One region of the Streptomyces sp. NPDC107500 genome, then DNA from elsewhere that is predicted to be linked to it. Evidence: predicted binding sites of a transcription regulator. Region 1 holds the regulator's gene; the other holds the start of a gene.
The links. The regulator HspR, encoded in region 1, represses chaperone genes until heat shock. The targets are predictions, from matches to a motif close to TTGAGNNNNNNNNNCTCAA.

Region 1 (15,963 bases):
GCGAACGGCTGCCGCGCCGCGGCCGGACGGTGCGGCCGGCCCGCCGGCCGACCACGATTCCCCTGATCACCAGGGCTGCGACCACGATCAGGATGATGACTGTGACCATGACTTCACCCTCCTTCCATTCCCGGGCGCAGGCCCGGAAGGTCCCCCGAAGCAGTCCCCCGTCGGATGCCTCGCTCTGTCGGAATCTGTCGTGAAGCTCGTTGCGTGAACGGGAGATGCCCTTCGCCGCCGCGGCCCAAAGCAGAGTTGAGGAAGTCCAGAGCTTCGGCGCAGGATGACCGCCATGACCTCCATCAGCTCCAGCGCCCGCCCCCTCCTGAACCGCCGGCTGGCGGAGTTCGGAACGACGATCTTCGCCGAGATGTCCGCCCTGGCCGTGCGGACCGGCGCGATCAACCTGGGCCAGGGCTTCCCGGACACCGACGGCCCCGAGGAGGTCCGGGAGGCCGCCGTACGGGCCCTGCGCGACGGGCACGGCAACCAGTACCCGCCGGGCCCCGGCGTCCCCGAACTGCGCGCCGCCGTCACCGGCCACCAGCAGCGGCGCTACGGCCTGTCCTTCGACCCGGACACCGAGGTCCTGGTCACGGCCGGTGCCACCGAGGCCATCGCCGCCTCCCTGCTGGCGCTGCTGGAGCCCGGCGACGAGGTGATCGCGCTGGAGCCGTACTACGACTCGTACGCGGCCTGCATCGCGATGGCGGGCGGCACCCGCGTACCGGTGACCCTGCGCCCGCACACCACCGACGAGGGCGCCGCCTTCCGCCTGGACCTCGACGAGCTGCGCGACGCGGTCACCGACCGCACCCGGCTGCTGCTGCTGAACACCCCGCACAACCCGACGGGCACGGTCCTGAACCGCGCCGAACTGGCCGCGATCGCCGAGCTGGCCGTGGAGCGGGACCTGCTGGTGGTGACCGACGAGGTGTACGAGCACCTGGTGTTCGACACCGCCGAGCACATCCCGCTGGCGACCTTCCCGGGGATGCGCGAGCGCACGGTGACCATCGGATCGGCCGGCAAGACGTTCTCCTTCACCGGCTGGAAGGTCGGCTGGGTCACCGCGGCGCCGGCCCTGGTCACGGCGGTCCGCTCGGCCAAGCAGTACCTGACGTACGTGGCCTCCGGCCCCTTCCAGTACGCGGTCGCCGAGGCCCTGGCGATGCCCGAGTCCTACTTCTCCGCCTACCGGGAGGACATGCGGGCCAAGCGGGACCTGCTGGCCGCGGGTCTGGCGGAGGCGGGCTTCGGCGTGTTCCGGCCCGCCGGGACGTACTTCGTCACCACCGACATCCGCCCGCTGGGCGAGAGCGACGGCTTCGCCTTCTGCCGGGGCCTGCCGGAGCGCGCGGGTGTGGTCGCCGTCCCCAACGCGGTCTTCTACGACCACCGGGAGGCGGGCGCGCCCTACGTCCGGTTCGCGTTCTGCAAGCGGATTCCGGTACTGGAGGAGGCGGTGGGGCGGCTCAAGACGCTGGCGGGGTGAGGCGTGCCGGGACGACGAGAGCCCGGTCCCCGCGATACCGGGGCCGGGCTCTCCTCGTACGGGCGGGACGCGGACCGGCGGACTACTCGCCGTCCTCGTCGGTCGGCTTCTCCGCCTCGTTGACCTCCTGCTCCAGGCCGAGCTGCTCCACGAGCCACCGGTCGAACTCGATGGCGGCCCGCACCCAGCTGACCGTCGAGGAGACGAAGTGCTCCAGGCTGACGCCCATGCCGATCAGCATCTGCGCCTCGCCGATCAGGCGGACGGTGCCGTCGTCGTGGGTGTGGGAGTACACCTTGGGCCACAGGGTGCGCCGGTTCCAGTCGTCGACCGACTCGAGCAGCTGCGGCTTCTCGTCGATCTGGTGGGGCCGGTCGTAGAACGTCCGCACCGAGAAGACCTGCTGGTCACCCTCGCCGCGGAACATGAAGTACGTACGGAACTGCTCCCACGGCGCCGCGAGGTCGCCCTCGTCGTCGACGACGTACTTCAGCTCCATCTGTTCGAGGAGCTGCTTCACAAGATCCTGATCCGGGACGACGGGGCCCGCCGGTCCTTGGGGCTGCGGCTCGGGCTGCTTGCCCCCGAAGTTCGGAATCGAGGACGGGTCGATGGTCACCGTGAATTTCCCTTCGTACGGATCTGGCCATCCTCCCCCATGCGGGGAGGGGCGTGGCAAGCCCGCCGGGAGCCTGTCAGCCCTGGGCTGACATGATCCGGCCGGTCGGGTGGATGTTCGACGGACGGAGGCGGGGGCGATGACACGTACACCCAGGACGGGCGGGGGCCCACAGGGCGGGGCCGACGTACCGCGGGGGCGGACCCGGTGGTGGCGGGTGGCCGCTCTCGCGGCGGTGCCGGCGCTGATCCTGCTGCCCCTCCTCATCGCCTTCGTGGGCATCGTCTTCTCGGAGTCGGACGGACGCGACGAGGGCGGGCGGGAGGGAAGCGGGCGTGACGGAGGCGGGCGGACCGAGGAACGGGTCCCCTGCTCCGAGGCGCTGGCGTTCGGCGGGGCCGTCCTGCCGGCCGGGGCACGGCCCACCGGTGCGTGCACGGTGATGGGCTTCCAGGACATTCACTACAGCGCCGCCTTCCGCATGCCCCGCACGGGTGTCCAGGACTGGCTGATACACACCTATCCGGACGCTCCCGCGCCCGGCACCGAGTCCTGCCTGGGCGCCGAAGCCGACCTGTGTCTGGACCTGGGCCCCGAGCAGGGGCTGCCGGAGGGCGTGGACGCGCACGCCGTGCGGGTGCGGGTGGTGCACGAGGACGCCGGGACGGCGCTGGTGCGGTTCACGGCGTTCACGATGTGACGCACGGCGGCCCGCCACCCACCCGGGGTGACGGGCCGCCGACGTTCTTCACGGCTCCCTCAGAGGGTCTTGCCCTCCGCCGCCGGTCCCACGATCAGACCGTCGCCGAACCGGTCCACGCGGACGGCGTCGCCGTCCTTGATCTCGCCGGACAGGATCTCCCGGGCCAGCCGGTCGCCGATCGCGGTCTGGACGAGGCGGCGCAGCGGGCGGGCGCCGTACGCCGGGTCGTTGCCCTCCTCCGCCAGCCAGGCCAGGGCCTCGTCGGTGACCTCCAGGGTGAGCCGGCGCTCGGCGAGGCGCCGGGACAGGCCCTCGATCTGGAGCCGCGCGATCCGGCTCAGCTCCTCCTTGCTGAGCGCCGAGAAGACCACGAGGTCGTCGAGCCGGTTGAGGAACTCCGGCTTGAACGAGCTGCGGACCACCTCCAGCACCTGCTGCTTCTTCTCCGCCTCGCCGGTGGTCGGGTCGACCAGGTACTGGCTGCCCAGGTTCGAGGTGAGGACCAGGATGGTGTTGCGGAAGTCGACGGTGCGGCCCTGTCCGTCGGTGAGGCGCCCGTCGTCGAGCACCTGGAGCAGGATGTCGAAGACCTCGGGGTGGGCCTTCTCCACCTCGTCGAGGAGCACGACGGTGTACGGCCGCCGCCGCACCGCCTCGGTGAGCTGGCCGCCCTCCTCGTACCCGACGTATCCGGGCGGCGCGCCCACCAGCCGCGCGACGCTGTGCTTCTCGCTGTACTCCGACATGTCGATGCGGACCATGGCCCGCTCGTCGTCGAAGAGGAAGTCGGCGAGCGCCTTGGCCAGCTCGGTCTTGCCGACGCCGGTGGGGCCGAGGAAGAGGAACGACCCGGTCGGCCGGTCGGGGTCGGCGATCCCGGCCCTGCTCCGCCGTACGGCGTCGGACACGGCCCGTACGGCCTCGCTCTGCCCGATGAGCCGCCTGCCCAGCTCGTCCTCCATGCGCAGCAGCTTCTGCGTCTCGCCCTCCAGGAGCCGCCCGGCCGGGATGCCGGTCCAGGAGGCGACCACGTCGGCGATGTCGTCGGCGCCGACCTCCTCCTTGACCATGGTGTCCCTGGCGACCTCCTCCTCGGCCTCGGAGGCGGCCTCCAGGTCGCGCTCCAGGTCCGGGATCTCGCCGTACAGCAGCTTGCTGGCGGTGTCGAAGTCACCGTCCCGCTGGGCCCGTTCCGCCTGCCCGCGCAGTTCGTCGAGCTTCTCCTTCAGCTCGCCGACCCGGTTGAGGGACTGCTTCTCCTTCTCCCAGCGGGCGTTGAGGCCGCGCAGCTCCTCCTCCTTGTCGGCGAGGTCGCGGCGCAGCCGCTCCAGGCGCTCCAGCGAGGCGGCGTCGGTCTCCTTGCCGATCGCCAGCTCCTCCATCTTCAGCCGGTCGACGGCGCGCTGGAGTTCGTCGATCTCGACGGGCGAGGAGTCGATCTCCATGCGCAGCCGCGAGGCGGCCTCGTCGACGAGGTCGATGGCCTTGTCGGGCAGGAACCGGGAGGTGATGTACCGGTCGGACAGACTGGCGGCGGCCACCAGCGCGCTGTCGGCGATCTGCACCTTGTGGTGCGCCTCGTAGCGCCCCTTGAGCCCGCGCAGGATCGCGATGGAGTCCTCGACGGTCGGCTCGGCGACGAGCACCTGCTGGAAGCGCCGTTCGAGGGCGGGGTCCTTCTCGATCCGCTCCCGGTACTCGTCCAGCGTGGTGGCGCCCACCATGCGCAGCTCGCCGCGCGCCAGCATGGGCTTGAGCATGTTCCCGGCGTCCATGGCGGAGTCCCCGCCGGCGCCGGCCCCCACGACGGTGTGCAACTCGTCGATGAAGGTGATGATCTGCCCGTCCGAGTCCTTGATCTCGGCGAGCACGGTCTTCAGCCGCTCCTCGAACTCACCCCGGTACTTGGCCCCGGCCACCATGGCGCCGAGGTCCAGCGCCACCAGCCGCTTCTCCTTCAGCGACTCGGGCACGTCCCCCTTGACGATCCGCTGGGCGAGCCCTTCCACGACGGCGGTCTTGCCGACACCGGGCTCGCCGATGAGGACGGGGTTGTTCTTGGTGCGCCGGCTGAGCACCTGCACGACCCGGCGGATCTCCTGATCTCGCCCGATGACGGGGTCGAGCTTCCCGTCCCGTGCCGCGGCGGTGAAGTCCGTACCGAACTTCTCCAGCGCCTTGTACTGACCCTCGGGGTCGGCGGTGGTCACGCGGCGTCCACCCCTCGCCTTGCGGAAGGCCTCCTGCAACTTCTTCGCACTGGCACCCTGCCCCTCCAGTACCTCACCGGCCGCGCCGCCCTTCGCGGCGATGCCGAGGAGCAGGTGCTCGGTGGAGAGGTACTCGTCCCCGAGTTCCTTGGCGCGTGCCTGGGCGTCGGCGACCACGGCGAGCATCTCACGGCTGGGTTGCGGGGGTGCGACCGTGGACCCGGTCACGCTGGGCAGCCCGCCGACGATGCGCTCGGCGCCGGTCCGCACGGCGGCCAGGTCGGCCTCGACGGCGGCGAGCAGGTCGGTGATGTTCTCGTTGTCCTGCCCCTGGAGCAGGGCCAGCAGCAGGTGGGCGGGGGTGAGGTCGGCGTTCCCCTCGGTCACGGCCCGGCTGCTGGCCGCGTTGATGGCGTCCCGGCTCCGGTTGGTCAGCTCGGCGTCCACGTTCTGGCTCTCCTCCGTGTCTCCATGTCTCCCAGTGCTGACTCAAACAACGTACACAAAGTTGAGTCTATTTCACTCAAGGGGGGTCGGCCACGGGTTCCGTCGGGGCATCCGGACGGAACCCGGGCGAGATCAGGACGCGATCCGACACGGGCAGGAGCTTTTCAGCCAGGCTCAGGAATCCGCGGTACCCGCACATACCCATACATACGACAGCGGCGTCACCGTGTTCAGGTCACGGTGACGCCGCTGCCGGGGGGAAGCACCTGAGCGATTTGTTACGACGGGGGAATCGCGTCAGGCGCTGCGGGGGGTGGCCGAGATGGTCCTGATGTCGGAGACCTCCGGCGGCGCGAGCCGGTGGTCCCGCTGGTCCAGGTTCACAAAGATCATTCCGTACCGGATGGCACAGCGCACGGGCTGCGGCGCCCCCCGAGGCCGCCGCAGACACCGGTACGCACGCACATCGCCGTCCTCGTCCAACGTGACGACGACCGGCTCGCCGAAGACGGTCACCATCAGGGAGTCACCGGGGTGGGGGATCGCGGTGACCAGGTCGATGAAGTGCCAGCCGGAACGGTAGGCGGTGGCCATTTCTCGGCGGAAGGAGCGGTCGTCGGGTGGCGTCGTCATGTCAGGACCACACCGTGTCGTCCGTGACTGCGGCCGCATCCTGTCCGGCGGACACCTCCACTGACTCGACACCGTTCGCTCGCTCGTCGCCCTGCGCAGTAACGAGGCCATTCAGCGCTCCGAAGGCCACAACGGCGGAGAAGGCGGCGACAAGCACCGAGCGAAGCATTCTCTTAGACATAGTCGGCTTCGTCCTCACTTGAAGGTCCCCTCTTCCCCCGTCGGATAAGACGATGGCTCATATAGGCACGTCATGGCCACACAATCGGTGCATCATGTTCCTGCATGTTCAGGACCCTGGGGGGTGGAGATTTGACTACGAATCGGACCAATGAGGCACATGCTCACGGGATCACTGAACTGTGCGAGGAGGGCGGACGTCTCTACGCGAACGCGCTGCGCACGGGACGTATCGCTCGCGCAGAGGCCGGCCAGGCACCTTGCCTCATAGAACTGGCCCTCTTGCACCCCGACCCGGACGACGCCGACTGGCTCCGCCCCGTCCCCCCGTCGATCGCTCTGGCACAGCGGCTCAATCCCATCGAGCGCGAGATCGCCGACCGCAGGCGGACATCGGTCGAACTCGCCGAGGTCTTCGAACCGTTCCTGACTCTCAGCGCACAGGGCGCGGCGCCGATCCACTCCATCACCGTGCTGGAGGGGCTCGACCGCATCAACTCCGCTCTTGATCTGGCCACGACTCAGTGCAAGAACGAGGTACTGACAGTCCAGCCCAGCGCCCGGCATCCGGAACGCCGTCTCGTCGAGGGCTTGGAGCGGGACAAGACACTGACCGAACGCGGGGTGCGCATCAGGACGCTGTACCAGCACACGGCCCGGTACAGCGCTGAACGGCTGGCCTACGTGGACCGGTTCTCCAACGGAAAGGCCGAGTACCGGACCATCGATGAACTGGTCGAGCGTCTGATCATCTGCGATGACACAGTCGCGTTCATCCCGGTTCGCGACGACCGCCAGGTCGCGCTGGAGATCCGCCACTCCGGCCTCGTCATTTACCTGATCAAGGTCTTCGAGTTCATGTGGGGTCGCGCCGTCCCCCTGACCGCCGGCGCTCCCTACGAGACCGCCCCCGACGGCATCACCGACATCCAGCACTCGATAGCCAAGCTTCTGGTGGAAGGCCACGTGGACGAGGCGATAGCCCGCCGCCTCGGCATGAACGTGCGCACCTGCCGAGCACACATCGCGAAGCTGGCGACGGTACTCGGCAGCGGAAGCCGAGCCCAACTCGGCTATCTCATAGCCCAGTCGGGGATTCTGGAGCAGGCGTCCCCGAGTCTGGGAGGAGAGAAGCGTTCATGACGGACGGGGCGCACCGGCACGGGGATGAAGAACTGTGCGATGCGGGTCTCGATCTCTACTCCCGGGCACTGCGCGAGGGCCATGTGTCCAGCGCCGAAGCGACAACGGCGCCTTGTCTCATCGACATCGGGCTACTGCACCCGGCCGTGGACAACCTGAACCGGCTGGAGCCTGTCGCACCGCCCGTCGCGCTGCAACGCCTGCTCCGGTCCTCGGAGGACCGCATCGCCGACGAGCGACGCCGCGGGCAGCGCATGGCCGATGTCTTCGAGCCCCTGATACGCCTGGGAACCCGCGACATCGAGGACACCCCCGCCCTCAGGATCCTCAGTGGCAAGAGACGGACGGGCCAGGCCATCGAGGAGGCCATGGCCGAGGGCAGGAGAGAACTGCTCGCCATCCAGCCGCACGACTCCCACGTGAGCAAACACCCCGACATCCTCGAAGGGGCGATGGAGCGGGACCAGGCTTTCCTCGACCGCGGCGCGCGAATGCGGGCGCTGTACCAGCACACCGCCCGCCACGCCCCCTACCAACGCGTCCGCTACGAGCGACTGACCGGCGACGTCGAGGCCCGCACACTCGACGAGGTGACCGACCGGCTCATCATCATCGACCGCACCGTCGCCTTCATCCCCGCCAGCGCCGACCGCACCCTCGCCCTCGAAGTCCGCCACCCCGCCCTCATCACCTACTTCGTCAACACCTTCGACCGCCTCTGGCGCCTCGCCACCCCCATGCACCCCCAAGCCGTCGAACAACCCACCCTCAACGGCATCACCCCCCGCCAACACGCCATAGCCGCCCTCCTCGTCGAGGGCCACACGGACAACGTCATCGCCGAACGCCTCGGCATGAACGTCCGCACCGCCCGCGTCCACATCGCCAAACTCGCCGCCACCCTCGGCAGCGAGAGCAGGGCTCAGCTCGGGTATCTCATCGGGCAGTCGGGGATTCTTGACCGGGAAGGATGACGGGGGCGGGGACGCCCTGGGAGGTGCCGTCCAGGCCCGCCTGGGCTATGCGGACGCCCAGTTGGGTGCGGCTCGCCGCGCCCAGGGTCTCCGAGAGGCGGGCGATGTGCGCGCGGGCCGTGCGGACGCTTATGCCCAGCCGCTCGGCGATCACCGCGTCCTGGTGGCCCTCCGCCAGCAGCGCCGCGATGGACTGCTCGCGGTGCGAGATGCCCTCGATGCCGGTGTCGGGGAGGGCGGCGGAGAGCGGGATCGCCAGGCGCCAGAGGCGTTCGAAGACCGTGACCAGGTAGGAGACCAGCGCGGGGTGGCGCAGTTCCAGGGCCATGGTGCGGTCGGTGTTGGCCGGGATGAAGGCGACGGTGCGGTCGAAGAGGATGAGACGGTCGATGACCTCGTCCAGCGTGCGGGCCTCGACCGCGTCGCCCATCAGCTCGAGGTAGTTGAGCAGGCCCTGGCCGTGCCGGGCCACGTGCGTGTACAGGTCCCGCATCCGCACCCCGCGCCCGCGCAGCGCCAGCGCCCGGTGCAGCCCCTCCGACAGCTCCGCCTCACGCCGGATGCCGCCGGGCTGCACGGTCAGGACCTCCGTCGTGCACGCCTGCGTCGCCTCGTCCATGGCGGCCTGGATGCGGGCCAGCCCGTCGAGGACCCGGATCGCCGAACTCTCCGTCCCGGCGGAGGCGTGGATGAGCCGGCCGAGCCCCGCGTACCACTCGAAGGCCTCCACCGCCGAGCCCACCCGCCGCTGACTCGCGCTGACCTCGTCGTGGACCCCGCGCAGCAGCCGCGTCATGACCTCCTGCGGAGAGGTCGGCACCAGCCAGTCCATGTCGTCGGGGTCGGGGTGCAGCAGGGCGAGTTCGAGGAGGCAGGGGACCGGTTCGGCGTCCTGGCGCGGCACCCGGCCGCGCCGTACGGCCCGGGAGTAGACGCGGTCCCCTGCCGCGCACAGCCGGTCGGCACCGTGCGGATGCTCCTGAGCCCCGTGCCCGGCCATCGCCCATCCCACCCCCCGGTTCCGGCTCCTCCGCAGCGCAACTATGCGCGGCCGGGACCGGCTCCGCAACACGGCTCGAACGGGGACGCGGGAGGGAAAGTACCGGTTGCGGAGGGTATGACCGGGGCGTGGAACCAGGCTCGCACCGCGACTACTTCTTCAGGCCGATCTCCGCGCAGGCGTCCGCGAACTTCGCCGTGCAGATGTCGCTGACCTTGTAGAAGCCGTCGGCGATGACCGTCTCGTCGATGTTTCCCTGGGTGAGGGCGACGACGGGGACGAGCTGGGCGGGGATGCCCTTGTCGGTGGGGCTGTCGACCTTGTCGCGGGCCAGCGCGTCGAACTGGATGTCCCGGCCCTGGACCCGCGCCACGGCCATCTCCGCGGCGTTCTCGGCCTCCTGCGGGTAGGACTTGTAGACGCTCATGTACTGCTCGCCGGTGACGATCCGCTGCACCGCGGCGAGTTCCGCGTCCTGGCCGGTGATCGGCGGCAGGTCGGTGACGCCCGCGTCCTCCAGGGCCTTGATGATGCCGCCCGCCATGCCGTCGTTGGCGGAGTAGACGCCCGCGATGTTGCTCTTGCCGATCTTCCCGATCGCCTCGGTCATGTTCGCCATGGCGTTCTCCGGCTTCCAGTCCTTGGTGTCGAAGGACTGGGCGATCGTCACCTTGCCGTTCAGCTCGGACATCGCGCCGGCCTTGAACTGCTTGGCGTTCGGGTCGGTGGGCGAACCGTTCATCATGACGATCTTGTCGGAGCTGTCCGCGCCGCCGAGCGCGTCGAGGAGGGAGCGGCCCTGCACCTCGCCGACCAGCTCGTTGTCGAAGGAGATGTACGCGTCGATCGGGCCCTCGGCCAGCCGGTCGTAGGCGATGACCGGGATGCCGGCGTCCTTGGCCTTCTGCACGCCGTCCCCGATGGACTGCGAGTCGACCGCGTCCAGCACGATCACGTCGACCTCGTCGTCGATCATCTGCTGCATCTGCTCGTTCTGCTTCGACGCGCTCGCCTCGGCGTTGGCGTACTTGACGTTGCCCGCGTCGTTCGTGAGCTCGCCGACCTTGGCCTTGAAGAAGGGGTAGTCGAACTGCTCGTAGCGCGTGTTCTCCTTCTCCGGCAGCAGCAGGCCGACGGTGATGTCGTTGCCCTTGGTCGGGCTCGCCTCACCACTGCTGTCCGAGGCGCCCAGGACGCCGCAGGAGGCCAGCGAGAACGTCATCAGGGACGCGGCCACGGATATGGCGGTACGACGGGCACGGCTGCTCACTGCGCTTACCTTCCGAACACACGGGTGCTGTCGGTGACCCAGGTGGGCCCCGGTGGTCCAGGTCCGGGTGACCCTGGTGACCCAGGTGACTCCTGGTGAAGGAAGCCAACGCTGTCTTCACCAAATCGTCAAGAAGTACTAGACCAATGAGACAGCACCGTTGTGAACAAGCCCCGGAGGTCCGATCGGACCTCCGGGGCTGTCGATGCCGTTCACCCTTGCGCCGTCTGCCGACCCGGGGTCAGTCCGGGGTCTGGCCATGGCGCTTGGGACGCCACACGACCAGGGCGCTGGTCTGCTGTACCTCTTGGTAAGGGACCAGGTCACGGCGGTACGACGCGTGTACCGCCGCCTCGCGCTGGCGCATCGCCGTCGCCGCCCCGTCGAGGGCGTCGGCCATCTCCGCCACGCGGGCCTGGAGCGCGGCGACCTGGTTCTCCAGTTCGATGATGCGCTTGATTCCGGCCAGATTGATGCCCTCGTCCTGCGACAGCTGCTGCACCTGGCGGAGCAGCTCGATGTCGCGGGCCGAGTAGCGCCGGCCGCGCCCGGCCGTGCGGTCCGGGGAGACCAGGCCGAGGCGGTCGTACTGGCGCAGGGTCTGCGGGTGCAGACCGGAGAGCTGGGCCGCCACCGAGATGACGTAGACCGGGGTCTCCTCGGTCAGTTCATACGGGTTGCGTCGACGACCGTCCATCCCCATCAAGCTCCCTTCGCGGCCTGGAACAACTCCGCCCGCGGATCCTCGTCCGCGGTCGCCTCGCGATACGCCTCCAGCGCGTCACGAGCCTTCCCCGTCAGGTCCTTCGGAACACTCACCTCGACGGTGACCAGGAGGTCGCCCCGGCTGCCGTCCTTGCGGACCGCGCCCTTGCCGCGGGCCCGCATGGTGCGCCCGTTGGGCGTGCCCGGCGGAAGCTTCAGCGTGACGGGCGGACCGCCCAGGGTCGGCACCCGCACCTCGCCGCCGAGGGCCGCCTCGGCGTAGGTGACCGGCACGGTGACCGTGAGGTTGTCGCCCCTGCGGCCGAAGACGGAGTGCTCCTTGACGTGCACGACCACGTACAGGTCGCCCGCCGGTCCGCCCCGCTCGCCCGGCGTGCCCTTGCCGCGCAGCCGGATGCGCTGCCCGTCCGACACCCCGGCCGGGATGCGGACCTGCATCGTCCGGGAGGACTTGGCGCGTCCGGAGCCCTTGCAGACGTCGCAGGGGTCCTCGGCGATCAGGCCGCGGCCCTTGCAGTCCGGGCACGGGTCGGTGAGCGAGAAGCCGCCGCCCGAGCCCCGCGCGACCTGGCCGGTGCCGACGCAGGTCGGGCACACGCGCGGTGTGCCGTTCTTGTCGCCGGTGCCCGAACAGGCCTTGCAGGGCGCCTGCGAGGACATCCGCAGCGGCACCGTGGCACCCTCGATGGCCTCCGTGAAGCTCAGCGTGACCTCGGACTCGATGTCCTGGCCGCGCCGCGGCTGGGTTCGCGTGCCGGTGCCGGGACCACCGCCGGTGCGGTTGAACAGGCCGCCGAAGACGTCCCCGAGGCCGCCGCCGAAGCCGCCGGCGCCGCCCCCCTGGCCCCCGCCCTGGGCGCCGCCTCCGAAGAGGTCGCCCAGGTCGAAGTTGAAGGTGCCGCCGCCGCCCGCGCCCGGCCCCGGACGGAAACCGCCGTTGCCGAAGAGGGCGCGGGCCTCGTCGTACTCCTTGCGCTTCTTGGGGTCACCGAGGATGTCGTTGGCCTCGGAGATCTCCTTGAAGCGCTCCTCGGCCCTGACGTTCCCCTTGTTGGCGTCCGGGTGGTACTCGCGGGCGAGCTTCCGGTACGCCTTCTTGATCTCGGCCTCGGTGGCGTCCTTGGGGACGCCGAGGACCTTGTAGTAGTCCTTCTCGATGAAGTCCTTGGTGCTCATCCCCGACGTCCCTCCTTCCCGCTTCGCCTACTGACGTCAGCCCTCCTCCGGGCCACCGTTCTCCTTGTTCTCCGCGGCGTCGGAGCCGTCCTTGGCCTCGGTGCTCTCCTCGGCCGGCTTGACGGTCTGCGCGCCGGGCTGCGGCTCGGCGACGGCCACCCGCGCGGGGCGGATGGTGCGCTCGCCGATCCGGTATCCCGGCTGGAGGATCGCCACGCAGGTCGTCTCGGTGACGTCCGGTGCGTAGGAGTGCATCAGGGCCTCGTGGATCGTCGGGTCGAAGGGCTCGCCCTCCTTGCCGAACTGCTGGAGGCCCATCTTGGCGATGACCGTCTCCAGCGACTCCGCGACGGACTTGAAGCCACCGACCAGCTCCCCGTGTTCCCGGGCGCGGCCGATGTCGTCCAGCATCGGGAGCAGTTCGGTCAGGAGGTTCGCGACGGCGACCTCCTTGACCGCGACGCGGTCCCGCTCCACGCGGCGGCGGTAGTTCTGGTACTCGGCCTGGAGCCGCTGGAGGTCCGCCGTGCGCTCGTTGAGCGCGGTGCGCACCTGGTCCAGCTGGGCCACCAGGCCCGCGTTCTCGCTAGCGTCCCCGGCCGGGGCCGCGCCCTCCTCCGAAGAGGGGGCGGCGGCCTTCGGCTCGGCGTCGTCAGGGCTGGCGCCGGAGGGGACGTCGGGCTTCTCGTCGAAGCCCGGGGTCTCCTCCGTCACGCGGCACCGTCCTTGCGCTCGTCGTCCACGATCTCGGCGTCGACGACGTCGTCGTCGGCCTTGTCGCCGTCACCGGCGGTGGCACCGGCGCCCGGGGCCTCGCCGCCGGCGGCCTGCGCGCCCTGGGCGTCGGCGTACATGGCCTGGCCCAGCTTCTGCGAGACGGCGGCGACCTTCTCCGTGGCGGTGCGGATCTCGGCGGTGTCCTCGCCCTTGAGCTTCTCCTTCAGCTCGGCGACGGACTCCTCGACCTCGGTCTTGATCTCGCCCGGGACCTTGTCCTCGTTGTCCTTGAGGAACTTCTCCGTCTGGTAGACGAGCTGCTCGCCCTGGTTGCGGGACTCGGCGGCCTCGCGGCGGGCGTGGTCCTCCTCCGCGTACTTCTCGGCCTCCTGGCGCATCCGGTCGACCTCGTCCTTCGGCAGCGAGGAGCCGCCGGTGACGGTCATCTTCTGCTCCTTGCCCGTGCCCAGGTCCTTCGCGGTCACGTGCATGATGCCGTTGGCGTCGATGTCGAAGGCGACCTCGATCTGCGGGACGCCGCGGGGCGCCGGGGGCAGACCGGTCAGCTCGAACATCCCGAGCTTCTTGTTGTACGCCGCGATCTCGCGCTCGCCCTGGTAGACCTGGATCTGCACGGAGGGCTGGTTGTCCTCGGCGGTGGTGAAGATCTCCGAACGCTTCGTCGGGATCGTCGTGTTCCGCTCGATCAGCTTGGTCATGATGCCGCCCTTGGTCTCGATGCCGAGGGACAGCGGGGTGACGTCGAGGAGCAGGACGTCCTTGACCTCGCCCTTGAGGACACCGGCCTGAAGGGCGGCGCCGATGGCGACGACCTCGTCCGGGTTGACGCCCTTGTTGGCGTCCTTGCCGCCGGTCAGCTCCTTGACCAGCTCGGCGACGGCCGGCATACGGGTCGAGCCGCCGACGAGGACGACGTGGTCGATCTCGGACAGCTGGATGCCGGCGTCCTTGATGACGTTGTGGAACGGCGTCTTGCAGCGCTCCAGCAGGTCGGCCGAGAGCTGCTGGAACTGCGCCCGGGTGAGCTTCTCGTCCAGGTGCAGCGGGCCCTCGGCGGAGGCCGTGATGTAGGGCAGGTTGATCGAGGTCTCGGTGGACGAGGACAGCTCGATCTTGGCCTTCTCGGCGGCCTCGCGGAGACGCTGGAGGGCCATCTTGTCCTTGGACAGGTCCACGCCGTGGCCGGCCTGGAACTGCTTCACCAGGTAGTCGACGACGCGCTGGTCCCAGTCGTCACCACCGAGGTGGTTGTCACCGTTGGTGGCCTTCACCTCGACGACGCCGTCGCCGATCTCCAGCAGCGAGACGTCGAAGGTACCGCCACCGAGGTCGAAGACGAGGATGATCTGCTCGTCCTTGTCGAGGCCGTACGCCAGCGCGGCGGCGGTCGGCTCGTTGACGATGCGCAGGACGTTCAGGCCCGCGATCTCGCCGGCCTCCTTGGTGGCCTGGCGCTCGGCGTCGTTGAAGTACGCCGGGACGGTGATGACCGCGTCGGTCACCTTCTCGCCCAGGTAGGACTCGGCGTCCCGCTTCAGCTTCTGCAGCACGAAGGCGCTGATCTGCTGCGGGTTGAAGTCCTTGCCGTCCAGGTTGATCTTCCAGTCGGTGCCCATGTGGCGCTTGACCGACCGGATGGTCCTGTCGACGTTCGTGACCGCCTGACGCTTGGCCACCTCGCCGACCAGCACCTCACCGTTCTTGGCGAAGGCGACGACGGACGGCGTGGTCCTGGCGCCCTCGGCGTTGGTGATGACGGTGGGCTCGCCGCCCTCCAGAACGCTGACGACGGAATTAGTCGTGCCCAGGTCGATGCCGACCGCACGTGCCATGGTGAATAACCTCCAGCTGACTTGAGTGGAACAGGCTCAAGTGTGCATGACGGCCTTCGTGCGGTCAACAGAGGTGAGTCGAGCCGACTCAACTCTTATCCGTTCCTTACACGCAACGGAGCGCTGACCTGCGCTTCTTCGGTCCGTCTGGCCTGACGAACCGGGAAAATCGACCTCCGGGAGGATGCACCCCCAGGGGGTCCGACCGCCTCGGGAGGCAGCGGGGACTCCGTACGCGGCCGCCGCACCCGTGCCTGCGGCCGACCGGACACCGGCCCCTCCGTCCGCACCCGCGCCTGGAGCCGACCGGGCACCTGTCCCGGCACCCCTGCCGCCCCTGCCCCGTGCCGCGGCCCGTACACCCGCACCCGCAGCAGTCCCGCCAGCGCGGCGGCCGCACCGCCCGCCACCCACCACACCGCCGTCCCGTCCAGCCGCCCGGTGTGCACGAGCACACCCACGAGGACCGCCCCGCACGACGCCCCGCCGACGACCACCGCGGCGCCCTGCGGAGTGAGCCCGAGCCGGCGCAGCCGGTGGGCGAGATGGTCGGGCCCGCCCCGCAGCGGCGGCCGCCCGGCCAGCCGGCGCGAGAGCAGGACGAGTACGACGTCCAGGCAGACCGGCACGCTCAGCGCGAACAGCACCGCCGCGCCGCTCGCGGGCGCGTAGCCCTCGCGGGTGAACACGGCGGCCCCGGCCAGCAGGAACCCGGCGAAGAGCGCCCCGCAGGCACCGAGCGCGATCCGCGCGGGATGCCAGTTGTGCAGCAGCAGTCCGGTCAGCGCGGCGGCCAGCGCGAACAGCGCCACCGCCA
Region 2 (15,963 bases), on a different contig from region 1:
GGGTCGTTGGCGACGACCACGTCGGCCACGCCGAGGACCAGGCCGCCGCCGGGGAGCCGGCCGATCGGGTTGCGGACGGTGGGGGCGTAGCGGCCGGCCAGCGTGCCGCCGGCGTCGGTCAGCTCGACCTTGGTGGCCCGCGCGTACTCCCAGGGCACGAACTTCTCCATGAGCTCCAGGGTCAGGGAGAGGTGCTCGGCCGGGTCCTTGACGTCCTTGAAGGCGTCCAGCGGGCCGCCGGGTATGCCCTCCCAGAACAGGATGTCCGCGCGGCCGGAGGTGGTGAACGTCGGCATGATGAACAGCTCGCCGACCCCGGGGACGAGGTTGCAGCGGACGGCCTCGGTCTCCGGGTGCTCCGGGCGCGGGCCCAGCCCGTGCACGTAGGCCACCGCGAGGGCGCGCTGCGGCTCCGCGTACGGGGAACGGGAGGCGTCGCGGCCGAACATCTGGACCAGCTCGCCCTTGCCCGCGGAGACCAGCACCAGGTCGTAGGCGCGGGAGAAGTAGTCCAGGTCGCCGACGGCCGCGCCGTGGATGACCAGCTGGCCGCCGCGCTGGGCGAAGGTCTCCATCCAGCCGGCCATCTTCACCCGCTGGTCGACGGACTGAGCGAAGCCGTCGAGCCGGCCCAGCCAGTCGATCGCGCGCTGGGTCGGGCCCGGGTCGTGCGAGCCGGGAGCGGCGACCGAGACGCCGAGTCCCTCGATCTTCGGGGCCTGGGACTCCCAGAAGTTCAGCTGGAGGTCGCGCTCGTGCTGGAGTGCCGTGTGGAACATGCACTGCGTCGACATGACCCGGCCGGTGCGGATCTCGTCCGCGGTCCGGTTGGACATCAGGGTGACCTCGTAGCCGTGCGACTGGAGGCCGAGGGCGAGCTGGAGACCGGACTGGCCGGCTCCGACGACGAGTATCTTCCGCATGCGGGGGACGCTCCTAAGGGGACTGCTCGGGGACTACTCGGGGGTTTCGTCGAGCGCGTGGCCCACGAGGGACAAGAGGGTCTCGATGGCCGAGATCCGACGGCGCGCATCCATGATCATTACAGGTATGTGCGCGGGGATCGTCAGCGCCTCCCGCACGTCCTCCGCCCCGAACAGCTCGCTGCCGTCGAAGTGGTTCACGGCGACGACGTAGGGCAGTCCGCAGCTCTCGAAGTAGTCCAGCGCCGGGAAGCAGTCCTTCAGGCGGCGGGTGTCGGCCAGCACGACGGCGCCGATCGCGCCGCGCACCAGGTCGTCCCACATGAACCAGAAACGCTGCTGGCCCGGCGTGCCGAACAGGTAGAGCACCAGGTCGTCGTCGAGCGTGATGCGGCCGAAGTCCATGGCCACGGTGGTGGTGAGCTTGCCCGGGGTGGCGGTGAGGTCGTCGGTCTCCTCGCTCGCCTCGGTCATCAGCGCCTCCGTTTGCAGGGGCGTGATCTCCGAGACGGCGGTGACCAGCGTGGTCTTGCCGACGCCGAACCCGCCCGCCACCACGATCTTCGTGGCGATGGGCGCGCGGGTCGGGTCCGTCTGCCAGGGCTGTGCGGGCTCGTCGGGGTCGACGAGCGGGGAGACGCCGGAGGCGGCGGCGTCAGAGACGACGGAGTCCACTGAGCACCCTTTCGAGCAGAGCGCGGTCCGGGCGGCCCGTGCCGTGGCCGGTCCCGGTGCCGTACACACGGATCTTTCCCTGGTCCGCCAGGTCGCTGAGGAGCACACGGACCACGCCGAGCGGCATCTTCAGCAGCGCGGCGATCTCGGCCACCGTACGCATACGGCGGCACAGTTCGACGATGGCCCGCATCTCCGGCATCACGCGGGAGGTCAGGCCGCCGTTCGTCAGTTCCTTGCGCTCCTCGGCGGCTTCGAGCGCAGCGGTGCCGGCCGTGGCGCCGACGAACGTCTCGACCAGCAGGACGTGGCCGAAGCGGGTCCGTCCGCCGGTGAGCGAGTAGGGGCGTACGCGGGCGGGTTTGCGGTCGGCGCCGCGTACGGGGAGGTTCCCCCGGCTGTTCCCGGGACTGCTGCTCATCGGGCGCTCCCCGTCGACTCGGACTCCAGGGACTTCCGCAGCTCGCTGCGGAGTTCGGGCGTCAGGACATGGCCGGCGCGGCCGACGAAGAGCGCCATGTGGTACGCGACGACGCTCATGTCGCAGTCCGCGGAGCCGTGCACGCCGAGCAGCGAGCCGTCGCTGATCGACATCACGAACAGGCTGCCCTCGTCCATCGCGACCATCGTGTGCTTCACCGTGCCGAAGTCCATCAGCCGGGCGGCGCCGATGGTCAGGCTGCCCACGCCGGAGACGACGGTGGCGAGGTCGGCCGCCGAGCCGCGCGGACCGGTGCGGGGCGCTTCGCGGACCTGCCGGGCCTCCTCGTTCCGACCGGGGTCGGAGGAGAGGAGCAGCAGGCCGTCGGAGGAGACCACCGCGACCGATTGGATGCCGGGCACCTCCTCCACGAGGTTGGTCAGCAGCCAGTGGAGATTGCGGGCCTCACTGCTCAGACCGAAGGTACTGGGCGCGGTCAACTGCTTGCCTCCTCGACGGTGCCCCCCGTGGCTTCTTCGGTTGTGTCCGCCGCGGCGATCTCCGCCTCGACGTCGCGTCGTCCGGCTTCCGCCCCCTGGCGGAACCCTCCCAGACGGCGGCGGAGTGCCTCGGCGTCGACCGAGCCCGAGGTGCGCGGCCGCGGTGCCGCCGCGGGTGTGCTGAGCTTCGGGGTCCGCTTGGGCAGGCCCTTGTCGGTGACGGGTTCGGCCTCGTCCGGCGCGCGGTCGTGGGCGTCGGGGCCGACGGCGTACGGGTCGCGAGCGGGCTCCGGTCCGGGAGCGGGCTCCGGGTCCGCGGCGGGCTCCAGGTCCGGCGGTCCGGCCTGGGCCGGGAGCAGGAGCGCCATCGTGGTGTCGTCGGGGAGGTCCCGGCCCGGGGCGGCGGTCTCGTCCCGGGTGCCGGGCGCGCCGGTGTCCGTCGCGGCGCTCTCGGCGACCGGTGCGCCCTCCGGCTCCGGTTCCGGCTCCGGTGCGTCCGCGGCGGCCGGTGCGACCGGTGCGTCCGCGGCGGCCGGTGCGACCTGTACGTCCGGTGCGGCCGGTGCGGCCGGTGCGGCCGGTGCGGCGGGAGCGTCGGCCTCCGCGCGCCGTACGGCCTCCTCCGCCGAAGCCACCAACGGGTCCGCGCTCCGGTGCGCGCTCTTCGTCGCGCGCCCGTGCAGGACGTTGGAGTTGGCCTCCGCGCCGGCGCCGGGCAGGGTGAAGGATCCCGTCCCGTCGGACACCGGCACGGTCGGGGCCAGTGCCGCCGGCGGGGCCGGTGCGAGCAGCGGAGCGGGCAGGACGAGGACGGCCGCGACCCCGCCCTGCTTCTGCTCCCGCAGCCGCACGCGCGCCCCGTGCCGGTGGGCGAGCCGGGCGACCACGTAGAGGCCGAGCCCGAGCCCGTCCTCGCCCTCCTGGTCGTACGGCGCCTGCGGGTCGAAGTCGGTGAGGCGGGCGTTGAGCCGCTGGAGCCGGTCGGTGGCCATGCCGATGCCCTCGTCCTGGACGGAGAGCATCACCTCGCCGTTCTCCAGCAGCCAGCCGGAGACCTCGACGGGCAGGTCGGGCGGCGAGAAGGAGGTGGCGTTCTCCATCAGTTCGGCGAGCAGGTGCGAGAGGTCGTCGGCGGCGAACCCGGCGACGTGCGCGTGCGGCGGCAGCGCGGCGATGCGGACCCGCTCGTACCGCTCGATCTCGCTCACCGCGGCCCGGACCACGTCGACCAGCGGCACCGGTGAGGCGCTGTGCTGGACGTGTTCGGTGCCGGCCAGGACGAGGAGGTTCTCGCTGTGCCGGCGCATGACCGTGGCGAAGTGGTCGAGCTTGAACAGGGTGGACAACCGGTCCGGGTCCTGCTCGCGCTCCTCCAGGCTCTCGATGACGGCGAGTTGCCGCTCGACGAGGCCGAGGGTGCGCAGCGCGAGGTTGACGAAGGTGGAGCCGATGCTCTTGCGCACCACGTCGAGGTGGGCGGCCGACTCGGCGAGTTCGGCGCGCAGTTCCTCACGGGCGTCGGCCATCTTCTGGCGCTGGCCGACCAGGTGCTTGCGGTCGGACTCCAGCGTGTTGACCCGGGCGGCGAGCGTCGCGGCGTGCGCGTGCAGGGCGTTGACGGAGCGGACGACCTGGGCGAACTCGTCGTTGCGCCCGGTGAAGGCGACCGGCTCCTCGGCCGCCATGTCCTCCGCGCCGGCCAGCCGGGCCGAACCCCGGCGCAGCACCGACAGCGGGCGGGTGAGGGTGCGGGCCATGGCGGTGGCGATGCCGAGGGCGAGCAGGATCAGGGCGCCGAGGGCGGCGACCCGGATCTCCAGCGCGGTGACGTCGTCGTCGCGCAGCTGCTCCAGCGCCGTGGTGCGCTTCTCGTAGAGGGCGGACTCGGCGCCGCGCATCGCGTCGACGCGGGCGGAGAGCGCGGCGTCGAGCCGCTTGGTGCTGGTGCCGAGGTCGTCGTCGGAGAGCGTCGGTTCGTCGGTGAGCCCGGCGAGGTACTTCTCGGCGGAGTTGACCTCGGGCCCGGCGACGGTGGCGTCGAAGCTGCTCCGCGCCTCCTTGGGGGCGCCCTCGCGGAAGTCGGCGAGCGCGGCGTCGGAGCGCACCCGGGCCTGCTGGGCGGCGGCGGCGAGCGCGTCGCGCTGCTTGGCGTCCGCGTCCGAGGAGCTGGTCGTCTCGGTGGGCAGGCCGGTGATCGGGTCGATGACGGTCCGGGTGCTGCTGGGCACGGAGAGCGCCGCGAGCAGCAGGCCACGGGTGGCGGCGGTCTGCTGGACGGCGGTGTCCAGTTCGGCCAGCGCGTAGGCACCGGCGCCCGCGCGGGGCGGCATCTCCTCGGCCAGCTCCTCGGCCAGGGCGTGGAGTTCGGTGATGGCCTCGGAGTACGCCTGGTGGGATTCGAGGGCGGTGCTCTTGCCGGTGAGGGCGGACCGGCGCAGGGCGGCGATGGCGTTCAGGTCCTCGCGCAGGGAGGAGGGCGTGTCGGCGTCGGCGCGCAACTCCTCGACCTGCCGGTCCACGCGGGCGCTGCGCTGCTCGGAGGGCGCCTTGTCCTCGGGCCGGCCGGCCGCGATGTAGGGGGTGACCTCGTCGCGCTCGTCGGCGAGGGAGTGGGCGAGGCTGAGCGCGCCCTGGGTGCGTTCGGCGAGCGTCACCAGTTCCTGGGAGTCGTGCAGTTGCCCGGAGGCGGTCACGACCGAGGGGGCGCCGGCCGCCGCGACGGCCGCGGCCACGACCGCCACGGCGACGATCAGGCGGTTGCGTACGTGGGTGGGACGGCCCTTGCCGACGGGGGCCTCCGGCGGCGGAGGGGTGGAGGTGCCGGGGGTGCGCTCCGCGCTCCCCGCGGAGGCCGTCTGCTTGTCTGTGCGACGAGGCCGCGTCTTCTGCACCGGTGCTCGCATTCCTCACTCGTGTACCCGTGGGCCCGGGTGGCGCTCCGTCAACTGGCCGGTCGGCGCAGGCATCCTCCGCCGAGCTCCGGGCCGTGCCCCGGCCGCCGGCAGCGCGCCGGGCGGGGAGACCGCGTGAGCGGGGCAGGCCCCCCGCAGTTTCCCGACCCTCCCAGTGCCGGTGGGTGGTGAGCATGCATCATCCGACCCGCCACCCGAAGGAGTGAACCCCGGACGGGAGTTGGTGGGCAAGTTCCCCTGGCGCGTGCGACTCGGGTGCGCGGCGAGCCGGTTGGACGTCTGCGACGGGCGGTGGCACTATGTGCCGCCACGTGTCGTCCGGGCATGTGATTCCACCCCAAATCAGGCGCCTGACCTGCACCGGCGCGCGAGTTCCGGGGGAATCCGTGGAGGGTGCCAGCCTTTTGCGGACACTGTGAAGGGGTCGTGCAGACTGGCCGGATGCGCACCGAACTCGTCTCGGAACCCGGACTGGCCGACCACCCCAACGAGGACTTCGCGAGCGTCGGACTACCGGCCTCGGGGCAGGGCGGCTCACTCGTCGTGCTGGACGGGGTGACACCCCCGCGGACCGGGACGGGGTGTCTGCATTCGGTGCCCTGGTTCACGGCCCACCTCGGCGGCGCGCTGACCGAACTGACCGTTTCACTGCCGGATGTCCCCCTCGTCGACGCGCTGTCCCGCGCCATCGCGCGTACCTCCGCGGCACACGCGGAAACCTGTGACCTTTCTCACCCGCGCACCCCGCAGGCAACCGTGGTCCTCGCGCGCTGGTCCCCCGCCGAGGTCGAGTACCTGGTCCTCTCCGACTCCGCCCTGCTGGTGGAGGCGCCCGACGGGGCGGTCTCGGCCGTCCTGGACGACCGGCTGGCCCGGATCCCCCGCTCGGCGCTCGCCACGGACGCGATGGTGGACGCCAACCTGCGCAACAAGGAGGGCGGTTTCTTCACGGCCGCGGCCGATCCGGCGGTGGCGGCGCGCGCGGTGACGGGGGTGCTGCCGCGCGGCGGGGTGCGGACCCTGGCGGCGCTGACGGACGGGGCCGGGCGGTGGGTGGAGAAGTTCCGGGAGGGCGACTGGGCGGACTGCCTCACCCTGCTGCGCAAGCGGGGCCCGCGGGCCCTGGTGGACCGCGTACGGGAGCTGGAGCGGACGGACGCGGCGGGCACCCGCGCGCACCTCGGCCGCGGCAAGACCCACGACGACGCGACGGTGGTGTACGCGGAGCTGTGAGGCGCGGGGGCCGGGGCTACTTCTCCATCCCGCGGTTCAGTTCGTGCAGCAGGCGGGCCAGTTCCGAGACCTCGCGCGGGTCCCAGTCGGCGAGCCGGCCTGCGTAGCGGGCGCGGCGGGCCTCGCGCACCCGGCCGACGCGGTCCTGGCCCTCCTGGGTCAGGGTGACGAGCCAGGCGCGGCCGTCGGCGGGGTCGGGTTCGCGGGCGACGAGGCCGAGTTCCTCCAGGGCGCGCAGCTGCCGGGACATGGTGGCCTTGCCGACGCCGATGTAGGCGGCGAGGTCGGTGGCCCGCTGCCCGCCGCACTCCCCGAGCCGCACGAGAAGGCCGTACGCGGACGACTCCAGGTCGGGGTGGACCTCCCGGGCCATCTCGCCCTGGTTGGCCCGGGCACGCCGCAGCAGCACCGTCAACTCCCGCTCCAGCGCCAGGAACTCCGGCTGGTTCACACCACTGCCGGCAAGCTCCGACTCGACTCCGCGACCGTCGCCGTTCCCGCTTTCGTGCACGTCAGCCCCTGCCTCGTTTTTCCCGGTCCTGAAAGTTTCCGCCACGGCCCGCCATCACCGCAGCTCGGCAAGTATTTCGCAGGCTTAGACCAACGGCAGCTTCCGGCCCCCCTTCCCACCTCCCGTTCTACGTGCGTAGCGTCTTCACCGGACCCACGAATGGCATGCCCACGCCACGCACGGGTTCTCCTCCCCGCGCACGCATCCCCCACCGAGCCATCGGAGGCACGTCATGCTCGTGCACAGATCCGGATCGGCCCGCGGCCGGCGTCTCGCCGTCACCGGGATCCTGCTCGCCGCCCTCTCCCTGGTGTCCGCCCTCCCCGCGCAGGCGGCGTCGGCCGCCGACACCCCGCCGCGCGGCTCCGCCCACATGGGCATGGGCGTCCTCGAGCACGACGGGAGTCACGGCACCCCGGTCCCGGGCGACGCCGCCCAGACGGAGGGCGTCGACGTCTCCAGCCACCAGGGCAACGTGGCCTGGTCGACCCTGTGGAACAGCGGGGTCAAGTGGGCCTACGTCAAGGCCACCGAGGGGACGTACTACACCAACCCGTACTTCGCCCAGCAGTACAACGGCTCGTACAACGTCGGGATGATCCGCGGCGCCTACCACTTCGCCACCCCGGACAGCGCGAGCGGCGCCGCCCAGGCCAACTACTTCGTCGACCACGGCGGCGGCTGGTCCAGGGACGGCAGGACGCTGCCGGGGGCACTCGACATCGAGTGGAACCCGTACGGCGCCGCCTGCTACGGCAAGACGCAGAGCCAGATGGTCTCCTGGATCCGCGACTTCCTGAACACGTACAAGGCCCGCACCGGCCGGGACGCCGTGATCTACACGGCCACCAGCTGGTGGACCCAGTGCACCGGCAACTACGGCGGCTTCGCCGCGAACAACCCGCTGTGGATCGCCCGGTACGCCGCGTCGGTGGGCACGCTGCCGGCCGGCTGGGGCTACTACACGATGTGGCAGTACACGTCGTCCGGTCCGACGGTCGGCGACCACAACAGGTTCAACGGCGCCCTCGACCGCGTGCAGGCCCTCGCCAACGGCTGACCCGGAGCCGGGGCCGGCCGCCCGGGGCCGGGGCGGCCGGCCCCGGCCCGCGTCACCGGGCCCGGCCGCCGTCCCCGGCGCCCCGCCTCCCCGTCCGCACCGCGCCGGCGCTCGCCGCCACCACCAGCGCGACGGCCAGGCACTGCGGCAGGGAGAGGCCCTGGTCCAGGACGAGGAAGCCGGCCAGCGCCGCGACCGCCGGGGCCAGGCTCATCAGGACCGCGAACGTGGGTGCCGGAAGCCGCCGCAGGGCCAGGAGTTCCAGGGTGTAGGGCAGTCCGGAGGAGAGCAGGGCCACGGCCGCCCCGAGGCCGAGGACCGGCGGCTGGAGCAGCGCCGTACCCGCCGACCCGATGCCGAGCGGGAGACTCAGCAGCGCTGCGACGGTCATCGCCAGGGCCAGCCCGTCGAGGCGGGCGAAGCGGGCGCCGGCCCGCGCGTTGAGGACGATGTACGCCGCCCACATCGCACCCGCGCCGAGGGCCAGGGCGACACCCGCCGGGCTCAGTTCGGCGAAGCCCTCGTGCCCGAGAAGGGCGACCCCGGCGAGGGCCAGCGCGGCCCAGACCAGGCTCAGGGCGCGCCGGGCGCCGAACACGCTCAGGGCGAGCGGGCCGAGCACCTCCAGGGTGACGGCCGGGCCGAGCGGGATCCGTTCGATCGCCTGGTAGAAGAGGAGGTTCATGCCGCCCAGGGCCACCCCGAACGCGGTCACGACGGCCCAGTCGGAGCGGCTGTGGCCACGCAGGCGGGGACGGCAGACCGCCATCAGCAGCAGCGCCGCGAGCGTCACCCGCAGTGCCACCACGCCGAAGGCACCGGCCCGCGGGAACAGCAGGGCCGCCACGGCCGAGCCGAACTGCACGGAGACCGTGCCGGCCAGCACCATCGCGATGCCGGTGAGGCTGCCCGCGCCGGGCGGGGCGACGGTGGTGCGGGAGGTGGGGTTGACCGCGGGCTGCGCGGCGAGGGCCGCGGGGGTCGTCTCTGCCATGGCTTCCACGCTAGGAATCCGGGCGCGGCCCGTGAAATGCCCGTTCGTCCGCGGTTATGCTCCCGAGGCATGACCATGGAGCTGCGCCATCTGCGGGCCTTCCTCGCGATCGCCGAGGAGGGCACGATCACGCGTGCCGCCGCGCGCCTGCACACCGGCCAGCCCGCGCTCTCCCGCACGCTGCGCCAGTTGGAGACCCACCTCGGCACCCGCCTCGTGGACCGCTCCACGCACCACCTGGAGCTGACGGCCGCCGGGCGCGGCTTCCGGGACCGGGCGGCGGCCGCGCTGGCGGCCGTGGACGCGGTGTTCGACCCGCGTTCGCTGGGCGCGCTGCCGCTGCGCCTCGGCCACCCCTGGGCGGCGCTCGGCGACCACACCGTCCCGCTGCTGCGCCGCTGGGACGAGGAGCACCCGGACGTACCGCTGGAGCTGCGCCGGATCGACGACCGCACGGCCGGGCTGACCCGCGGCGAGGTCGACGTGGCGCTGCTGCGCGGGGCGCTGGACGCGCCGGGACTGATCACGGAGCTGCTGAAGCGGGAGGAGCGGGTGGCGGTGGTCCCCGCGGACAGCGAGCTGGCAGGACGGGAGTCCCTCACGCTGGCGGACCTGCGGTCGTGGCCGATCGCCCTGAACACGGTGGCCGGAACCACCACGCTCGACCTGTGGCCGCCGGAGCTGCGGCCCACGGCGACGATCGAGGTCACCAACACGGACGAGTGGCTGACCGCGATCGCCGCCGGCCGGGCGGTCGGCGTCTCGACCTCGGCCACCCCGCGGCTGCATCTCCACCCCGCGATCGCCTACCGGCCCCTCACGGACGCGCCGCCGGTCCCCCTGGTGCTGGCCTGGAGGCGTGGCACCCCGGCCCACCCGGCCATCCCCGACCTGGTCCGCCTGGCCCGCGAGGTGGTTCCCGAGTCATAGTCCCCCCGCACGCACGGCGGAGGCCCGGACCCCCTCAGGGCATCCGGGCCTCCGTCCCGTCCGGCAGCGTCCGTCACGCCGCGACCGGAGTCGTACGCACCGCCCCGTTGGTCGCGGGGGCGAGCGCCAGTTCCAGCACCTGGCGGACGTCGCTGACGGCGTGGACGTCGAGCTTGTCCAGCACCTCCGCCGGGACGTCGTCCAGGTCGGGCTCGTTGCGCTTGGGGATGATCACCGTGGTGACCCCCGCCCGGTGCGCCGCGAGCAGCTTCTGCTTGACCCCGCCGATCGGCAGGACCCGGCCGGTCAGCGAGACCTCACCGGTCATCGCCACGTCGGTGCGGACCAGCCGGCCGGAGAGCAGCGAGGCGAGGGCCGTGGTCATGGTGACGCCGGCGCTCGGGCCGTCCTTGGGGACCGCGCCCGCCGGGAAGTGGATGTGCGCTCCCCGGTCCTTCAGGTCGCCCACCGGCAGCTCCAGCTCGGCTCCGTGACTGCGCAGGAAGCTCAGCGCGATCTGCGCCGACTCCTTCATCACGTCGCCCAGCTGACCGGTCAGGGTGAGGCCGGCCGCGCCCGTCTCCGGGTCGGCCAGCGACGCCTCGACGTAGAGGACGTCGCCGCCCGCGCCGGTGACCGCGAGGCCGGTGGCCACGCCCGGCACCGAGGTGCGCCGCTCCGCCGGGTCCTGGGCGGACTCGGGCACGTGGTGCGGCCGGCCGATCAGGCCGCGCAGGTCGGCGTCGGTGACGGTGAAGGGCAGCTCCCGCTCGCCCAGTTCGTGCTGGGCCGCCACCTTGCGCAGCAGCCGGGCGATCGACCGCTCCAGGGTGCGCACGCCCGCCTCACGGGTGTACTCGCCCGCGAGCTTGCGCAGCGCGCCCTCGTCGACCGTGACCTCCCCGGCGTCGAGTCCGGCCCGCTCCAGCTGGCGCGGGAGCAGGTGGTCACGCGCGATGACGACCTTCTCGTCCTCGGTGTAGCCGTCCAGGCGGACCAGCTCCATGCGGTCGAGCAGCGCCTCCGGGATGGCCTCCAGGACGTTGGCGGTGGCAAGGAAGACGACGTCGGACAGGTCCAGCTCGACCTCCAGGTAGTGGTCCCGGAAGGTGTGGTTCTGGGCCGGGTCGAGGACTTCGAGCAGGGCCGCGGCGGGGTCGCCTCGGAAGTCGGAGCCGACCTTGTCGATCTCGTCGAGCAGGACGACCGGGTTCATGGACCCCGCCTCCTTGATCGCCCGCACGATCCGGCCGGGCAGCGCGCCGACGTAGGTACGCCGGTGGCCGCGGATCTCGGCCTCGTCGCGGACGCCGCCGAGGGCGACGCGGACGAACTTGCGGCCCATCGCGTGGGCGACGGACTCGCCGAGCGACGTCTTGCCGACGCCGGGCGGCCCCACCAGGGCCAGCACGGCACCGCCACGCCGGCCGCCGACGACGCCGAGGCCCCGGTCGCCGCGCCGCTTGCGCACGGCGAGGTACTCGGTGATGCGCTCCTTCACGTCCTCCAGGCCCGCGTGCTCGGCGTCGAGCACGGCCTGGGCGCCCTGGATGTCGTAGGCGTCCTCGGTGCGCTCGCTCCACGGCATCTCCAGGACCGTGTCGAGCCAGGTGCGGATCCAGGAGCCCTCGGGCGACTGGTCGGAGGACCGCTCCAGCTTGTCGACCTCCTTGAGCGCGGCCTCGCGGACCTTCTCGGGCAGGTCGGCGGCCTCGACACGGGCGCGGTAGTCGTCGGACTCCTCACCGTCCTGCTCGCCGTTGATCTCGCGCAGCTCCTTGCGCACCGCGTCGAGCTGGCGGCGCAGCAGGAACTCCCGCTGCTGCTTGTCGACGCCCTCCTGGACGTCCTTGGCGATGGTCTCGGCGACGTCCTGCTCGGCGAGGTGGTCGCGCAGCTGCTGGGTGGCGAGCTTCAGGCGGGCCACCGGGTCGGCGGTCTCCAGCAGCTCGACCTTCTGCTCGGTGGTGAGGAACGGCGAGTATCCGGAGTTGTCGGCCAGCGCGGAGACGTCGTCGATGGCCTGGACGCGGTCGACGACCTGCCAGGCGCCGCGCTTGCGCAGCCAGGCGGTGGCGAGCGCCTTGTACTCCTTCGCCAGCTCGGCGACCTGGCCGGGCAGCGGGTCGGGCACGGTCTCGTCGACGCGCGTGCCCTCGACCCAGAGCGCGGCGCCGGGCCCGGTCGTACCGGCGCCGATGCGCACCCGGCCCCGGCCGCGGATCAGGGCGCCCGGGTCGCCGTCCGCGAGGCGGCCGACCTGCTCGACGGTGCCGAGGACGCCGGTGGCGGCGTGGGTGCCGTCGATGCGCGGAACGAGCAGGACCTTGGGCTTGCCTGGCTCGGACCGGGCGGCGGCCTGGGCGGCCTCCACCGCTGCCCGTACCTCGGCGTCGCTCAGGTCCAGGGGGACGACCATGCCGGGCAGGACCACTTCGTCGTCGAGCGGCAGCACGGGCAGGGTGAGCGGTGTGAAGGCGGCGGACTCAGCAGCCATGATCTCCCCTTCGGCAGTCAAGTTGAGTTACATCGACTCAATGAAAGGGAGCCTCCGATTGTTCCCCCACGGGTGTTCGCTGTGAGCGATCACTGTCGCGGGGCCCGGGACCCGTGCACGAAAAGCGCTCCCGGCCCGCGCGGCATTCCTGCCAGGATGGGCCGATGGCCATCACTTCCCCCGACTTCCGCGAGGCCCCCGAGGTGCTGGACCGCAGGGAGGGCCCGTACGGCGAGGTCGTCCTGCGCCGGCACGGGGCGCTGCTCCAGATCATCGCGAACGGCTGCTTCCTGATGGACACCTCCGACGGGCGCTCCGAGCGGCGGCTGGTCGACGCGGCGGCCGACGCGCTCGCCGGGTCCGGCGGGCGGACCGCGCCGCACCTGCTCATCGGCGGGCTCGGCGTCGGCTTCTCGCTCGCCCACGCGGCGGCCGACCCCCGCTGGGGCCGGATCGCGGTCATCGAGCGGGAGCCCGCCGTCATCGACTGGCACCGCTCCGGGCCGCTCTCCGCCCTGTCGGCGCGGGCGCTGGCCGACCCGCGCACGAAGATCGTCGAGGCGGACCTGGTGACCTACGTCAATGAGACTTCCGACACGTACGACGCGCTCTGCCTGGACATCGACAACGGCCCCGGCTGGACCGTCACCGAGGGCAACGACGGGCTGTACGGACCGTCCGGACTGGCGGGCTGCGCACGGCTGTTGAGGCCCGGCGGGGTACTTGCCGTATGGTCTGCGCAGCCCTCTCCGGAATTCGAAGAAACCTTGCGTAATGCCGGTTTCCAGCAGGTGCGTACCGAAGAGATCCCCGTTGCCCGGGGCGTTCCGGACGTCGTTCATCTCGGCGTCGGTCCTGGATAGCAATGCCGTGGGGACTCCCCGTACGCTGCTGCTCTGACACGGATCATTCAAGCGTCAATCGCAGTCATGGGATCACCCCACGGATTCCGGAAAGCACACCTCAGGGGCGGGCGATGGAGCAGACACAGACCTCCCACAACGGCTCGGCCGCGGCCACCCAGGGCGCACAGCGCCGGGTGCTGGTGGTCGAGGACGACCAGACGATCGTGGACGCCATCGCGACCCGCCTGCGCGCCGAGGGGTTCCTGGTGCAGACGGCGGGCGACGGTCCGTCCGCCGTCGACACGGCCGAGGCATGGCAGCCCGACCTGCTGATCCTCGACATCATGCTGCCGGGCTTCGACGGCCTGGAGGTCTGCCGGCGCGTGCAGGCCCAGCGGCCGGTGCCGGTGATGATGCTCACCGCGCGCGACGACGAGACGGACATGCTGGTCGGGCTCGGCGTGGGTGCCGACGACTACATGACCAAGCCGTTCTCCATGCGCGAGCTGGCCGCGCGCGTGCACGTGCTGCTGCGCCGGGTGGAGCGGGCCGTCGTGGCGGCCTCGACGCCGCGCAGCGGCATCCTGCGCCTCGGCGAGCTGGAGATCGACCACGCGCAGCGCCGGGTGCGGGTGCGCAGCGAGGACGTCCACCTCACCCCCACCGAGTTCGACCTGCTGGTCTGCCTGGCGAACACCCCGCGCGCGGTGCTCTCCCGCGAACAGCTGCTGGCCGAGGTGTGGGACTGGGCGGACGCCTCCGGCACCCGGACCGTGGACAGCCACATCAAGGCACTGCGCCGGAAGATCGGCGCCGAGCGCATCCGCACCGTGCACGGCGTGGGCTACGCGCTGGAGACGCCGACGCCATGAGCCGAGGGCGGGAGGCCGCACGGAGGAGCCCCGGCCCCCGCATCGCCGGGGAGCCCTGGGGCGGCGTACGCCCGTTCTCGGTCAAGACCAAGCTGGGCGCGCTGGTCGTCACGTCGGTGCTGATCACCACGGGTCTGTCGGTGATCGCGGTGCACACCAAGACGGAGCTGCGCTTCATCACGGTCTTCTCGATGATCGCCACGCTGCTGATCACCCAGTTCGTGGCGCACTCGCTGACCGCGCCGCTGGACGAGATGAACGCGGTGGCCCGGTCCATCTCGCACGGCGACTACACGCGCCGGGTGCGCGAGAACCGCCGCGACGAACTGGGCGATCTGGCCGTCACCATCAACCGCATGGCCGACGACCTGGAAGCGCAGGACCTCCAGCGCAAGGAACTGGTCGCGAACGTCTCGCACGAGCTGCGCACCCCCATCGCGGGCCTGCGCGCGGTGCTGGAGAACATCGTCGACGGCGTCACCGAGGCCGACCCGGAGACCATGCGGACCGCGCTCGGCCAGACCGAGCGGCTCGGCCGGCTGGTGGAGACGCTGCTGGACCTCTCCCGCCTGGACAACGGCGTGATACCGCTGCGCAAGCGGCGCTTCGAGGTCTGGCCGTACCTGTCCGGCGTGCTCAAGGAGGCCAACATGGTCGCCTCGGCCCGCGCGGGCATCGCCTCCGGCTCGGGCAGCCACACGCGTACCGACGTCCACCTGGCGCTCGACGTCTTCCCGCCGGAGCTGACCGCGCACGCCGACCCCGAGCGCATCCACCAGGTCGTCGCCAACCTCATCGACAACGCGGTCAAGCACAGCCCGCCGCACGGCCGCGTGACGGTCCGCGCGCGCCGCGGCGAGCTGCCCGAGTCGCTCGAACTGGAAGTCCTCGACGAGGGCCCCGGCATTCCGCGTTCGGAGTGGCGCCGGGTGTTCGAGCGGTTCAACCGGGGTTCGGTGTCCCGTCCGCACGGTCCGGGCAGCGACGGCGGCACCGGTCTGGGGCTCGCGATCGCGCGCTGGGCGGTGGATCTGCACGGCGGCCGGATCGGCGTGGCCGAATCCGAGCGCGGCTGCCGGATTCTCATCACTCTTCCGGGCCTGCCGTCGGCGCCGGGTTGACGTAGGGTGCGAAGCGGAGCTTCAAGATCCACGAGCATCCGCCCTGGCGGACACGTGTGATCAGGGACAGGCCCGCGTTTTCCCGGCGCCGGGTCCCGCTCCGCTCTTCCCACGCGCAGCAGAACCTCGCTTGTTTCCCGCCATTTCCAGCGCCGAAACACCGTCTGCAATGTGACTTACGCGACGATGAACGGGCCCGGCCTGACCTTCGGGGTCGGCAAGGCGTAGCCTTGATTCCCGCTGTCCACCATCTTGTGAAGCGGAAGAGGGCGGTTCTCGCCGTGTCGCCACAGTCCCCCAGTAACTCGAGCATCTCGACCGACACCGACCAAGCGGGCAAGAACCCCGCTGCCGCGTTCGGTGCCAACGAGTGGCTCGTTGACGAGATCTATCAGCAGTACCTCCAGGACCCGAATTCCGTGGACCGAGCCTGGTGGGACTTCTTCGCCGACTACAAGCCCGGGGCGCC

Region 2: lon (endopeptidase La) is a predicted target of HspR. The motif match lies at 12,679-12,697, and genes of this name have one in related genera.

The regions. Positions count from the first base shown of each region.
Region 1 covers NZ_JBVJPF010000005.1:436,928-452,890, reverse strand. The annotation lists gene ACZ67M_RS22430 (hypothetical protein) at 1-109, opposite strand, end outside; gene ACZ67M_RS22425 (pyridoxal phosphate-dependent aminotransferase) at 293-1,495, shown strand; gene ACZ67M_RS22420 (YbjN domain-containing protein) at 1,578-2,114, opposite strand; gene ACZ67M_RS22415 (hypothetical protein) at 2,254-2,814, shown strand; gene clpB (ATP-dependent chaperone ClpB) at 2,874-5,474, opposite strand; gene ACZ67M_RS22405 (Rieske (2Fe-2S) protein) at 5,772-6,107, opposite strand; gene ACZ67M_RS22400 (helix-turn-helix transcriptional regulator) at 6,393-7,430, shown strand; gene ACZ67M_RS22395 (helix-turn-helix transcriptional regulator) at 7,427-8,404, shown strand; gene ACZ67M_RS22390 (helix-turn-helix transcriptional regulator) at 8,367-9,404, opposite strand; gene ACZ67M_RS22385 (sugar ABC transporter substrate-binding protein) at 9,556-10,674, opposite strand; gene ACZ67M_RS22380 (heat shock protein transcriptional repressor HspR) at 10,916-11,371, opposite strand; gene dnaJ (molecular chaperone DnaJ) at 11,377-12,576, opposite strand; gene grpE (nucleotide exchange factor GrpE) at 12,613-13,290, opposite strand; gene dnaK (molecular chaperone DnaK) at 13,287-15,146, opposite strand; gene ACZ67M_RS22360 (MraY family glycosyltransferase) at 15,242-15,963, opposite strand, start outside.
Region 2 covers NZ_JBVJPF010000003.1:136,141-152,103, forward strand. The annotation lists gene ACZ67M_RS12225 (styrene monooxygenase/indole monooxygenase family protein) at 1-923, opposite strand, end outside; gene ACZ67M_RS12230 (GTP-binding protein) at 957-1,598, opposite strand; gene ACZ67M_RS12235 (DUF742 domain-containing protein) at 1,579-2,019, opposite strand; gene ACZ67M_RS12240 (roadblock/LC7 domain-containing protein) at 2,016-2,519, opposite strand; gene ACZ67M_RS12245 (sensor histidine kinase) at 2,516-5,422, opposite strand; gene ACZ67M_RS12250 (protein phosphatase 2C domain-containing protein) at 5,873-6,664, shown strand; gene ACZ67M_RS12255 (MarR family winged helix-turn-helix transcriptional regulator) at 6,681-7,175, opposite strand; gene ACZ67M_RS12260 (lysozyme) at 7,408-8,235, shown strand; gene ACZ67M_RS12265 (EamA family transporter) at 8,288-9,229, opposite strand; gene ACZ67M_RS12270 (LysR family transcriptional regulator) at 9,299-10,159, shown strand; gene lon (endopeptidase La) at 10,233-12,656, opposite strand; gene ACZ67M_RS12280 (spermidine synthase family protein) at 12,821-13,519, shown strand; gene ACZ67M_RS12285 (response regulator transcription factor) at 13,633-14,373, shown strand; gene ACZ67M_RS12290 (sensor histidine kinase) at 14,370-15,494, shown strand; gene ACZ67M_RS12295 (multifunctional oxoglutarate decarboxylase/oxoglutarate dehydrogenase thiamine pyrophosphate-binding subunit/dihydrolipoyllysine-residue succinyltransferase subunit) at 15,776-15,963, shown strand, end outside.